DNA from 3 places in the Massilia sp. WG5 genome. Region 3 is predicted to be linked to each of the others. Evidence: predicted binding sites of a transcription regulator. Region 3 holds the regulator's gene; each other region holds the start of a gene.
The links. The regulator sigma-54, encoded in region 3, starts transcription at its own class of promoters, with help from an activator protein. The targets are predictions, from matches to a motif close to TGGCANGNAANCTGCTTT.

Region 1 (4,261 bases), 2.0 Mb from region 3:
CGGCAGCTGCGACTGGCCCATGCCGTCGCGGATCACCTTGCCGCCGCCGAACTTGACCTCTTCGCCGTAGACCGCGAAATCGCGCTCGATCTCGATCACGAGGCCGGTGTCGGCGAGGCGGATGCGGTCGCCCGTGGTCGGACCGTACATGTCGGCATAGGCCTGGCGCGAGATGCTGCTCATGCGGATGCCTCCTGCGTCGGCGGCGCGCCGTCAAGCGAGCCATTGACGCGCCCCTGGAAGCCGACCACCACACGCGCCCCGGCCAGTTCGACCAGTTCGACCGTGCGGCGCTGGCCCGGCTCGAAGCGCACCGCGGTGCCGGCTGCGATGTTCAGGCGCATGCCGCGCGTGGCCTCGCGTTCGAACTGCAGGGCGTCGTTGACTTCATGGAAATGGTAGTGCGAGCCGACCTGGATCGGGCGGTCGCCCGCGTTCGCCACCGTCAGCGTGAGGGTGCGGCGGCCGGCGTTCAGCGCGAGCTCGCCGCTTTCCAACAGATATTCGCCCGGGATCACGGTTCGTCCTTTCGTCATGGGATCGGGTGGTGGACGGTCACCAGCTTGCTGCCGTCCGGGAAAGTGGCTTCGACCTGGATTTCCGGGATCATCTCCGGCACGCCTTCCATGACGTCGGCGCGCGACAGGATCGTCGCGCCCTCGTCCATCAGCTCGGCCACGCTGCGGCCGTCGCGGGCGCCTTCCATGATGGCAGCCGTGATCAGGGCCACGGCCTCCGGGTAGTTCAGCTTCAGCCCGCGCGCCCGGCGGCGCTCGGCCAGCAGGGCGGCGGTGAAGATCAGCAGCTTGTCCTTCTCTCGTGGGCTCAGGTCCATGGTCTCTTTCTCAGGCGTCCTTCAGGTGTTCCAGATGCGCGGCACGCTGGCGTCCATGCCCAGCAAGTGCGGACGCACCGCCTGCCACACGCGCAGCATGGCGGCGCGCGCGGCTTCGGTATCGATGCCCAGGTGGCGCGCCACGAAGACCGACTTCACCTGGCTCAGCGCAAGGTCCGGGTCGGCGGCGCGCAGGCGCGCCAGGACCGCCGCCGGCAGCGGCCTGCCGACCGCCAGCAGGGTCGCGCACACGCTCTTTCCCTGCAGTCCGAGCGGGCTCTCCAGCCCCGCGGCGTCGAGCAGGCCCTGCTCGTGCCAGACCAGGCGTCCGCCCTGGCGGATGCGGGTGCGCTGGCGGACCTGGCCGCGCAGGAAGCGCTCGCCCATCGCGCGCCGGCCGAAGCACAGGATCTCGCTGCCGATATAGGGGGTGCCGGCGCCCAGTTCGACCTCGTGCTCGAGATCGACGCAGGCGCCGTCGTAGAAGATGGTTTCCTGCGGCATCCATTCGAGCGCGGCGCCCTCGCCGGCCTGCAGCCGCACTGCCTGGCTGGAGCGGCGGCCGTTCGCGCGGTACCACTTGGCGGCGCCCGGCGAGGTCGCGAAGACCTGGCCGCCGGCACCGATGCGCATCCCGATCTCGAGGCAATCGCCGCCCACCACGCCGCCCGGCGGGTGCACGACGATCACCTGGCAGGCGCGCGGTCCTTCCGGATACAGGGCTTTCTGCACGCGCAGCGGGCCGCGATGGGCGCGCCGCACCATCCGGGTGACGCCGGCGTCGGCATCGAAAGCGAAATCGAGGTGCAGGCTGGCGCGCCAGGGCGGCGCGGGCGGCGGATCGATGTGGGAGTGGTCAGGGTGGCAGTCGGGCATGCCAACAGGGTTAGCAGGATGCGTGCCAGACTGTCATTGGCCGAATGCCGGCTTGCGGATGCACGTTTTACGCACCCGCACAGGGATTTGCACCAATTCGGTGCGGAAAGAGTCAGCGCTGCTGCTTGCGCGCGCGCCGTGCGGCGACGGCGGCCCGGACGCGGTCCAGGCCACGCTTCCAGAGCGTCAGCTCGATGAACATGGCCGAGATCAGCGTCATCCACGCCAGGCCGACATCGAGGCCGGACTGCATGCCGATGGCGTACAGCGCCGCCGCGGACGCCAACAGGACCAGGGCAAGTCGACTCGTCATGCTTCGCTCCAGGAAGTGTTCATGCGCCCCATACTGCCACAAGCGCCTCAGACTGACCAGGATTCGTCGCCGGTGGACAGGGTATTCCAGGCATTCGCCGTGCTCAGGAAGACCTGCCCGCTGAGACGCTCCAGCAGCTTCGACTGCTTCAGCCGGTCCATCACCGGCCCCTTCACCTCGGCCAGGTGCAGGCGCACGCCGCGCCGGACCACTTCACCGTTCAGCTCCAGCAGGCCGAACAGGGCCGAGGTGTCGATCGCATTCACGGCCGACAGCACCAGCACCAGCTCGCGCGTGCCGGGATGCAGGTCCAGCTCTTCCTCGACGCGGGCGTTGACCGCCTCGATGTTCCCGAAGAACAGGCCGGCGTCGACGCGCAGCAGCAGCACGCCGCTGCGGGTCTCGGCCTGGTAGCGTTCGACATTGCGGAAGTGTTCGGTGCCGGCGATGCGGCCCAGCACCGCGATGTGCGGCCGGCTCTCGCGCCAGATCATCGCCCCCAGCGACAGCAGCAGGCCGACCACCACGCCAGCCTCGACCCCGAGCAGCAGCACGCCCCCTAGAGTGGCCAGCAGCGCCAGCGCGTCGGCGCGGTCGTAGCGCCAGGCGGTACGCAGGGTCGCGGATTCCAGCATGCCGAGTACGGCGACGATGATGGTGGCGGCCAGCACCGGCAGCGGCAGCAGCGCCAGCCAGCCGGTCGGCAGCACCAGCGCCGCGCCCAGCAGCGCCGCCGCGACCACCGCGGCCAGCGGGGTGTTGGCGCCGGCCGCGAAGTTGACGGCCGAACGCGACAGGCTGCCGGTGACGGGAAAGCCGCCGCTCAGGAAACTGCCGACGTTGGCCGCGCCGAGGCCGACCAGCTCTGCATTGGTGTGCAGCTTTTCTCCTTTGCGCGCGGCCAGCGCCTGGGCCCCGGACATCGAGATCAGGAAGCACATGAAGCCGATCAGGAGGGCCGGCTGGAACAGCTGCTGCCAGTGCGCGCCGGAAGCCGCCAGGTTCAGGCGCGGCAACCCGGCCGGCACCCGGCCGATCACCTGCACGCCCATCCGGTCCAGGCCGAGCGCGGCGACCGCAGCGATCGAGCCGGCCACCAGCAGCATCGGCGCCAGGCGTGCGCCGATGTCGGCGGCGCCGGGCGCGAGGCCGCAGCGCTGCAGCAAGCGGGCGCCGTAGCGGCGCGCCAGCAACAGCAGGGCCAGCGCGCCCAGGCCGAGCGCGGCGCTGGGCCGGTGCCAGTGCGGCAGGCGCGCGCCCAGCAGGACGCCGAGCTGCCCATGGGCGATCAGGATCGAGGAACCGATGGTGAAGCCGTTCATCACCGGGCGCGAGAAGAAGTTGGCGAGAAAGCCCACCCGCAGCAGGCCACAGGCCAGCAGCACCAGCCCGGCCAGCAGGGCCAGCTGGCCCGCCAGCGCCCCGTACAGCGCGCTGCCCGGCGCCGCCATCGGCGCCAGCACGGACGCCGTCATCAGGGAGATGATCGCCATCGGCCCGACCGACTGGGTGCTGCTGGTGCCGAACACGGCGTACAGCAGCGGCGGCACGATGCTGGCGTAGATCCCGGTCACCGGCGGCAGCCCGGCCACCAGCGCATAGGCCATGCCCTGCGGGATCATCATCATGGCGACCACCGCGCCCGCACCCAGGTCCCCCGCCAGCCAGCCGCGGCGGTAGTCCTTCAACCAGGCCAGCATCTATTGCATCGCCAGTTCGACGCAGTTGCGCCCTGCCCGCTTGGCGCGCGCCATCGCGGCGTCGACGCGCTGGACCAGGGAGTCCGCGCTCTCCTGCTCGCCGAGCTGGGCCACGCCGAGGCTGACGGTGACATGGTCGCAACCGGGAACGGCGGTCTGCTCGACCGCATGGCGGATCTTCTCGGCCATCTTGAGGCCCTCGATCGCGCTGGTGTGGGGCGCAATGACGTGGAATTCCTCGCCGCCCGAACGCACCAGCACGTCGCTCGACCGCATCACCGCGCGCACGCAGTCGGCCACGGTGCGCAGCGCAACATCGCCCACCGGGTGGCCGTAGCCGTCGTTGATGGCCTTGAAGCGGTCGATGTCGAAGGACAGCAGGGCCAGCGGCGTGCGGTAGCGGCGGGCGCGCCGGACTTCGCGTTCCAGCAGCTCTTCGCCGTGGCGGCGGTTGGCGACCCCGGTCAGGGCATCCATGGTCGACACATAGGTCAGGCGCGCCAGCAGCTGTTCGCTCTCCAGGTTCATGTCGCTCAT
Region 2 (4,261 bases), 610 kb from region 3:
CCACGTATTCGCAGGCCGGCGCCCAGTTCGGGTTCAACCTGCTGTGGACCCTGCTGCTCACCTATCCGCTGATGGCGGCGATCCAGGTCATCAGCGCCCACATCGGCCGGGTCACCGGACGTGGCCTGGCCACCAACCTGCAGCGCTTCGCGCCGCGCCGGCTGGTGTGGCTGATCGTCGGCCTGCTGCTGGTCGCGAACGTCATCAATATCGCGGCCGACATCGCGGCGATGGGCGACGCGATGGCGCTGGTCGCTCCCGGCAAGGCCCATTACTACGCGGTGGCTTTCGGCGTGCTGTCGGTGCTGCTGCAGGTGTTCGTTCCCTACCAGCGCTACGTCAACCTGCTGAAATGGCTGACCCTCGTCCTGCTGGCCTATGTCGCCACCGTGTTCGTGGTGCGCGTGCCCTGGGCCGAGGTGCTGCGTTCCCTGGTCTGGCCGCATCCGGAATGGAACAGGGAATACCTGACCACCGTGGTCGCGGTGTTCGGCACCACCATCAGTCCCTACCTGTTCTTCTGGCAGGCTTCGCAGGAAGTCGAGGAGCTGCGCGCGGACGACGATGCGCAGCCGCTGCGGCGCGCGCCCGGGCAGGTCGAGGCCCAGTTCCGGCGCATCCGCTTCGATACCCTGGTCGGCATGGCGGTATCGAACCTGGTCGCCTTCTTCATCATGCTGACCACCGCGGCGACCCTGCATACGCACGGCGTGCATGACCTGCAGTCCTCGGCCCAGGCCGCGTCGGCGCTGAAGCCGGTCGCCGGCGAGCTGGCCTTCGTGCTGTTCGCGGCGGGGATCGTCGGCACCGGCCTGCTGGCGATTCCGGTACTGGCCGGCTCGGCCGCCTATGCGATGGCCGGCACCTTCCACTGGAAAAGCAGCCTCGACAGCAAGTTTTCGGCGGCGCGCAAGTTCTACGCCATCATCATCGTCGCCACCCTGGCCGGGGTCGGCATCAACTTCGTCCCGCTCGATCCGATCAAGGCGCTTTACTGGAGCGCGGTGCTGAACGGCGTGATCGCGGTGCCGGTCATGGTGATCATGATGGCGGTGGCCTCGAGCGAGAAGATCATGGGCGCGCTGAAGATCTCGGGAAGGCTGCGCCTGCTCGGCTGGCTGTGCACCGCCGTGATGGCGGTGGCGGTGCTGGCCATGTTCGGCGCCTCCCTCATGGGATAGGAGCGCCTTTATTGGAAGGTGGTTTCGCGTTCCGGGGTGGCGCTGATGCGGTGGATCGACAGGTCGGCGCCGTCGAATTCCTGCTCGGCGTCGAGGCGCAGGCCGACCGTCTTCTTCAGTACACCGTAGACGATCCAGCTGCCCAGGCCGGAAATGACGATGCCGAGCAGCGTGCCGATCAGCTGCGAGGCCAGCGACACGCCGCCCAGGCCGCCCAGCGCCAGGCTGCCGAAGATGCCGGCGGCGATGCCGCCCCAGGCGCCGCACAGGCCGTGCAGCGGCCACACGCCGAGCACGTCGTCGATCTTCCAGCGGTTCTGCGCCAGCGTGAACAGCGACACGAAGATGCCGCCCGCGATCGCGCCGGTGACCAGCGCGCCGAGCGGATGCATCAGGTCCGAACCGGCGCATACCGCCACCAGGCCGGCCAGCGGTCCGTTGTAGACGAAGCCCGGGTCGTTGCGGCCCATGACGAAGGCGACCAGGGTGCCGCCCGTCAGCGCCATCAGGGAATTCACGGCCACCAGGCCGTTCATCTTGTCGAGCGTCTGCGCGCTCATCACGTTGAAGCCGAACCAGCCCACGGTCAGGATCCAGGCGCCCAGCGCCAGGAAGGGAATGTTCGACGGCGGGTGGGCGGCGATGCGGCCGTCCTTGGCGTAGCGGCCGCGGCGCGCCCCCAGCAGCAGCACCGCCGGCAGCGCGGCCCAGCCGCCCACCGCGTGCACCACCACCGAGCCGGCGAAGTCGTGGAAGGGCGCGCCGAAGGTCACTTGCAGCCAGTCCTGGATGCCGAAGCGGTTGTTCCAGGCGATCCCCTCGAACAGGGGATACACGAATCCGACCAGCAGGGCGGTGGCCGCCATCTGCGGATGGAACTTGGCGCGCTCGGCGATGCCGCCCGAGATGATGGCCGGGATCGCCGCCGCGAAGGTCAGCAGGAAGAAGAACTTGACGAGCTCATAACCGTTCTTCGCCACCAGCGTGGAGGTGGCGCCGAAGAAGTGCATGCCGTAGGCGATGCCATAGCCGACGAAGAAGTAGGCGATGGTCGAGACGGCAAAGTCGATCAGGATCTTGACCAGGGCGTTGACCTGGTTCTTGCGGCGCACCGTTCCCAGTTCGAGGAAGGCGAAGCCGGCGTGCATCGCCAGGATCATGATCCCGCCGAGCAGGATGAAGAGCGCGTCGGCGCCGGTTTTGTAGGCATCCATGCAAAAATTTTCCAAAAAAGTGCACGCAAGTGGCGTGAGCACTTCTTGGTAGCAATTTGCGTTCCAATTTGGGGCGCCCATGCATCCCTCATGCGCGGGCAGGGTGCGTTGCCCCATTAGCGGGCAGGAGCACCGCATTGGTGCGTCCGTGCGCCAAATTGGGTTACTGCTTGAGCAAGGCCTTCGCCGCTGCCATCACCTGGTCGCGCAGCCACTTGTGCTCCGCCGACTGGTGCACCCGCTGGTGCCACAGTTGGTAGAAGCGCATCGGCGGGAACTTGAGCGGCACCGTGAAACTCTTCAGCGGCAGCGTCTTTTCGTAGAAGCGGATGAACTGGCGGCCGGTGGTCAGCACCAGGTCGGTCTGGGTCAGCATGTAGGGAATCAGGCCGAAGTAGGGCGACTCGACCGCCACCTTGCGCTGCAGGCCCTCGCGCTCCAGGAAGGAATCGATCACGCCGTGGTAGCCCGGCAGCATCGGCGACGGCGCCACGTGCGGCAGGCCGAGGTAGTCCTCGAGCGACATCGCATCGCTGGCGGTACGGCGCGCGTAGGCGCTGTCGGCGCGCATGGTGCAGATGATCGGGTCCTCGAACAGCTTGGAGATGTGCAGGTGGGCGGGCGGCTCATCCCAGTTGGCGATCACCAGGTCGATCTCGCCGTCCGACAGCATGCGCAGGTAGTCGGTGCCGGCCCCGAGGTGGTGGATCGAGACCTTGCTGTTGGGCGCGTCGCGGCGGATGCCGGCGACCACGCCGGGCAGGAACTGGGTGTCCAGGTAGTCGGGCGCGGCGATATGGAAGGTGCGCGCGGCCTGCTCGGGCACGAAGGGCGACTTCCGGATGAACAGGCTCTCGGTCTCGTCGAGGATGCGCTTGGCCGGCTTGAGCAGGCTCTCGCCGTGCTGGGTCGGCACCATGCCGCGCGCGCCGCGCACCAGCAGCGGGTCGCCGGTCAGCTCGCGCAGCTTGCGCAGCGAGGCCGAGATCGAGGGCTGGGGCTGGTTCAGCTTGAGGGCCACGCGCGATACGTTCTTCTCCACCAGCAACAGGTAGAGTATGCGGATCAGGTGCAGGTCGAGGTGCTGGGGAAGGCTGCTCATCAAAAGGCTTCGTATATGCGTGCGCGTATGTCAAATATACGGTATTTTTGATGTTGAATAAATGGAAAGCGGTTTATCTTGTTTAGTCGTCTCTACAAAGGATGTTCATGGAATACCTGCTTCCCTATGGCCTCGAATGGATGAACCTGCTGGTGCGCTGGCTGCACGTCATCACGGGCATCGCCTGGATCGGCGCCTCCTTCTATTTCGTCTGGCTGGATAATTCCCTGCGGCCGCCGGCGCCGGGCGGCGAACTGGCGAAGAAGGGCGTGGCCGGCGAGCTGTGGGCGGTGCACGGCGGCGGCTTCTACAACCCGCAGAAGTACCTGGTCGCGCCGGCCGAGCTGCCGAAGGAACTGCACTGGTTCAAGTGGGAAGCGTATTCGACCTGGCTGTCGGGCTTTGCGCTGCTCACCATCGTTTACTACTTCAACGCCCAGGCGATGATGGTCGACCGCGGCGTGGCCGATCTCTCGACCGGGCAGGCGGTCGGCATCGGCCTGGGAAGCCTGGTGCTGGCCTGGGTCGTCTACGACCTGCTGTGCCGCTCGAAGCTGGGCAAGCACGACCTGGCCTTCGGCGCCGTGATGTTCGTGTTCCTGAGCGGCGCGGCCTGGGTGCTGACCCACTGGCTGAGCGGACGCGCGGCCTACATCCACGTGGGCGCGATGATCGGCACCATCATGGTCGCCAACGTGGCGATGGTGATCATCCCCGGGCAGCGCAGGATGGTCGATGCGATGATCGCCGGCCACAAGCCCGAC
Region 3 (4,261 bases):
CAGGGCTGCCGTCAGCGCGCGCACCATGTCCAGCGACAGCGAGTTCAGGGCCTTGGGCCGGTCCAGGGTAATGATGCCGGTGCCGTTGGCGACGCGGGTCTGCACGTATTCGCTCATGTCTCTTTGTTATTCATGAAATGGAAAACGGCATTCTAGCGCCCAACAAACGAAAAGGGCGCCAATGCGCCCTTAGTCCTTGCTGTGCCTGCGGAATGATCACGCTGCGGCGGCAGCTTCTCCTCCCTCAATGGACTCGTTGGATTCGTTGCTCATGCGTTTCAGCGGAGTGTTACTGTGATTCTGAAGCATCTGCTTGTACTTCTGGACTTGCCTGTCGAGGCGGTCCATCAGCATGTCGATCGCGGCGTAGAGGTCGTGTGCGGCGCTCGCAACGTGAACGATCTTCCCAGCAACGCGCAAGTTGATCTCGGCCTTCTGGCGTTTTTCTTTCTCGGTGAGATTGTCTATGCAGAGGATGACGTGGGAGTCGATCACTTGATCGAAATGGCGGGTGATGCGTTCAAGCTTGTTCTGTACGTATTCTCGGATTGCTGGGGTTACATCGAGATGATGTCCGCTGATAGTGAGATTCATACACACTCCTTTGAAGATGCGCTGCCAGGACATGCGCGCATCTTGCGCAGCTGGGCAGCTTGTTACAAGGATTTGCGAAGGCTAACGGGCGGGATCTTCAGCGCCTCACGGTATTTCGCGACCGTGCGGCGTGCGATAACCATTCCCTGTTCCCCTAGCATCTCCGCGATCTTGCTGTCGGATAAAGGGTTCTTGGGGTCTTCTGCTCCTGTGAGTTGTACGATAAGAGCCCGGATCGCGGTCGAGGATGCTTCGCCTCCTGCCTCGGTCGCGACGTGACTCCCGAAAAAGTACTTCAGCTCAAACATGCCGTGCGGCGTCAGCATGTATTTCTGCGTTGTGACGCGAGAAATTGTGCTCTCGTGTAGACCTAGTGTATCAGCTATCTCACGTAAAACAAGGGGCCGCATGGCAACTGCGCCGTGGGAGAAAAAGTTCCGCTGGCGCTCGACGATTGCTTGCGCTACACGCAGGATCGTGTCGAAGCGCTGGCGCATGTTCTTGATGAGCCACTTCGCTTCTTGCAATTGTGCATTCAGCTGCGACTCCGATTTTCCCTGCTTCATCAAGGCAGCGTAGATGCTGTTCACGCGCAGGCGCGGCATCACTTCCGGATTCAGCTGCACGCTCCAGCCGTCCTTCGCGCGGCGCACGATCACGTCCGGCACCACGAAGTCGGAGACGTCGGAAGCGAAGGCCGCGCCCGGATGCGGATTGCACTGGCGGATCACGGCCTGGGCTTCGCGCAGGTCTTCGTCGTCGCAGTCGAGGGCCTTCTTGAGCTTGTTGAATTCGCGCTGCGCGAACCAGGTCAGGTAGCGTTCGACGATGGTCAGCGCCATGCGCCGCGTCACCATCGGCACGCCGGGCATGCGGCGGATCTGCAGCGCCAGGCATTCGGCGGCGCTGCGGGCGCCGACGCCGGGCGGGTCCATGCTCTGCACCAGCGACAGGGCCGTGCGCAGTTCGTCGAACTCGATCTCCAGTTCGGGCGGCATGCGCGCATGCAGCTCGTCCAGCGATTCCTCGAGGTAGCCGTTGTCGTCGAGGGTATCGACGACGATCTCGACCAGCGCGCAGTCGCGCGGCGAGATGCAGGTCAGGCGCACCTGTTCCATCAGGTGTTCACGCAGCGAGACCGGGCTGGCTTCCAGCTGCGGGCGGCCGTCTTCGTCCTCGCCGCCGTTGCCGGAGCGGCCCGGCTCGCCCCATTCCATGTCGTGCTCGGCGCCGCCGGCCTCGCCGCTGTCGCCGCCCTCGCCCTCGCCGCCGGCGTTGTCCTTGCCCTCCTCGCCCTGGCTCTGGGCGGGCGGCGCGTCAGGCGTGGTGGAGGTCGAGGCGCCGTTGTTGATGGCGCCGTCCGCCAGCAGGCGCACGGAGCGGTCGAGCGGATCGTCGAGGCGCTCGAGCAGCGGATTGTCGCTCAGTACCTGCTCGATCTCCTGGTGCAGCTCGAGAGTGGACAGCTGCAGCAGCCGGATCGACTGCTGGAGTTGCGGCGTCAGCGCAAGGTGCTGTGATGTCTTGAGTTGCAGCGTCTGTTTCATGGCTACATCCGGAAGTGTTCACCCAGGTAGACGCGGCGGACCGATTCGTTGGCGATGATATCGTCAGGACGTCCGGAAGCCAGCACCGCGCCCTGGTTGATGATATACGCGCGATCGCAGATGCCAAGCGTCTCGCGCACATTGTGGTCGGTAATCAGCACGCCGATCCCGCGCTCCTTCAGGAAGCGCACGATGCGCTGGATCTCGATCACCGCGATCGGATCGACGCCGGCGAAGGGTTCGTCCAGCAGCACGAAGCGCGGGTCGGTCGCCAGCGCGCGCGCGATCTCCACGCGGCGCCGCTCGCCGCCCGACAGCGACAGCGCCGGGTTCTCGCGCAGCTTCTCGATCTGCAGGTCGGCCAGCAGCTCGTCCAGGCGTTCCTGGATGCGCGCCTTGCCCAGCGGCTTGCCGTTCTCGCGCTGCAGTTCCAGCACGGCGCGGATGTTCTCCTCCACCGTCAGCTTGCGGAACACCGAGGCTTCCTGCGGCAGGTAGGACAGGCCCAGCATGGCGCGCCGGTGGATCGGCAGGCTCGTGATGTCGGTGCCGTTGATGACGATGGAACCGGCGTCGGCCGGCACCAGGCCCACGATCATGTAGAACGAGGTGGTCTTGCCGGCGCCGTTCGGGCCGAGCAGGCCGACCACCTCGCCGCAGGCGACCTGCAGCGAGACGTCGCGCACCACCAGGCGCTTGCCGTAGCTTTTCTGCAGCCCCTTGACGACCAGGGTGCTGCCGGCGCCGGTGACGGCGGCGGCGTCTGCGTGGACATCCATCATTGCTTGGCTGCTCCCGACGGTGCTGCGGCCGGCGCCGCAGCGGGTGCCGCAGCGGGCGGACTACGGCGCGGTGCGATGATGATGGTGCTGCGCCCGCCGCCCGGCTTGCTGTCGCCGCTGGCGTCGTTGTGCACGTTCGCCTGCTCGGTGCGGTTGTCGTAGGAGATGAAGGGGCCGTTCACTTCGCTCGTCATGCGCTTGCCTTCGAGCTGCTTGACGACGGCGTTCGAGAACAGCTTGACCACTTCGGTGCGCTCGTCGTATTCGATACGCTGGGCCTGGCCCTCGGTCCACAGGTCGGGCCCGCCGTCGCGCTTCTGGCGGAAGCTCGCGATTTTTCCTGGCGCGGCGGTCAGCACCAGGATCATGTAGCCTTCCGGCGATTCCTTCATCACGGCCTTGTCCGACTTGATCAGCAGCGTGCCGCGCGTCAGCACGACATTGCCGGTCAGGGTGCGGGTCTGGGTGACCTCGTCGAGGTGGCCGTTGTCGAAGTCGACCTGGGCCTGCTTGAGCGAATCAGCGCGCTCCGCGCTGGCGGTAAGGCTTGCCAGCGAGAGAGCGGCGACGGCGAATATTTTTTTCATTGGATGCGAATCCTTTCAGGTTGTCCTGTCAGCGTGCGCTACGCGGCGGATAAATAATGCGGCCGCGCCCGCCCAGGTCCAGCTGCTGCGTGGCGTTGTTGGCCACCATGCCGACGCCGGTCGCGGAAGCGGCGCCGAGCGTCATCTGGATCGGCTTGTCGGTCTTCGAGATCTCCTCGTCCGGCAGCACGGTCAGCGCCTCGGTGCGGATGCGCATGGGCTGCGTGGTCGCGCTGCCCGGACGGGTGATGTCGACGTTGCCGACCAGGTCGATCTGGTTCTGGTCCTGGTTGACGTGCGCGGTGTCCGCCGTCATGGTCATGTGCGGATGGTCCACGCTCAGGCTCTGCACCACCGGCTTGTCGATCACCGAGGTGTTGTTGGCCGGTCGGTGGGTCAGGCGCTCGCCCGAGATCACGTAGCGCGGCTGGCCGGTTTCCGACATGCGCACGAAGCTGAAGTTGTCGATGATGTAGTCGGGATCGTTGCCCACGTTGACGTTGTGCACATCGTCGCCACCGCGCATCACCTGCACCAGCCAGAAGCTGCCGAAGGCGAAGAACAGCGCCGCCAGCATCAGGGCCAGCAGGCGCCAGCGGTGCGCGGTACGCTTGTTGACGTAGGTGGTGGTCGCCATGGCTTGCGTGGGATTATCCAAAATACGGCGCCATTGCCTGTTCGTAGCTGCCCTGGGCGCGCATCAGCATGTCGCAGACTTCGCGCACGGCGCCGCGGCCGCCCGGGTTCTTCG

Region 1: the regulator sigma-54 is predicted to act here: its motif matches at 1,722-1,739, upstream of AM586_RS26485 (urease accessory protein UreD).
Region 2: the regulator sigma-54 is predicted to act here: its motif matches at 2,444-2,461, upstream of AM586_RS20410 (ammonium transporter).

Annotation. Positions count from the first base shown of each region.
Region 1 is NZ_CP012640.2:5,927,477-5,931,737, reverse strand. Features, by position in the region: gene ureC (urease subunit alpha) at 1-183, opposite strand, end outside; gene AM586_RS26495 (urease subunit beta) at 180-518, opposite strand; gene ureA (urease subunit gamma) at 533-835, opposite strand; gene AM586_RS26485 (urease accessory protein UreD) at 857-1,711, opposite strand; gene AM586_RS28470 (hypothetical protein) at 1,824-2,024, opposite strand; gene AM586_RS26480 (SulP family inorganic anion transporter) at 2,072-3,724, opposite strand; gene AM586_RS26475 (GGDEF domain-containing protein) at 3,725-4,261, opposite strand, start outside.
Region 2 is NZ_CP012640.2:4,563,902-4,568,162, forward strand. Features, by position in the region: gene AM586_RS20405 (NRAMP family divalent metal transporter) at 1-1,181, shown strand, start outside; gene AM586_RS20410 (ammonium transporter) at 1,190-2,395, opposite strand; gene AM586_RS20415 (LysR substrate-binding domain-containing protein) at 2,559-3,497, opposite strand; gene AM586_RS20420 (urate hydroxylase PuuD) at 3,605-4,261, shown strand, end outside.
Region 3 is NZ_CP012640.2:3,958,133-3,962,393, reverse strand. Features, by position in the region: gene AM586_RS17710 (enoyl-CoA hydratase/isomerase family protein) at 1-117, opposite strand, end outside; gene hpf (ribosome hibernation-promoting factor, HPF/YfiA family) at 217-594, opposite strand; gene AM586_RS17700 (RNA polymerase factor sigma-54) at 657-2,141, opposite strand; gene lptB (LPS export ABC transporter ATP-binding protein) at 2,144-2,923, opposite strand; gene lptA (lipopolysaccharide transport periplasmic protein LptA) at 2,920-3,510, opposite strand; gene lptC (LPS export ABC transporter periplasmic protein LptC) at 3,539-4,147, opposite strand; gene AM586_RS17680 (HAD family hydrolase) at 4,161-4,261, opposite strand, start outside.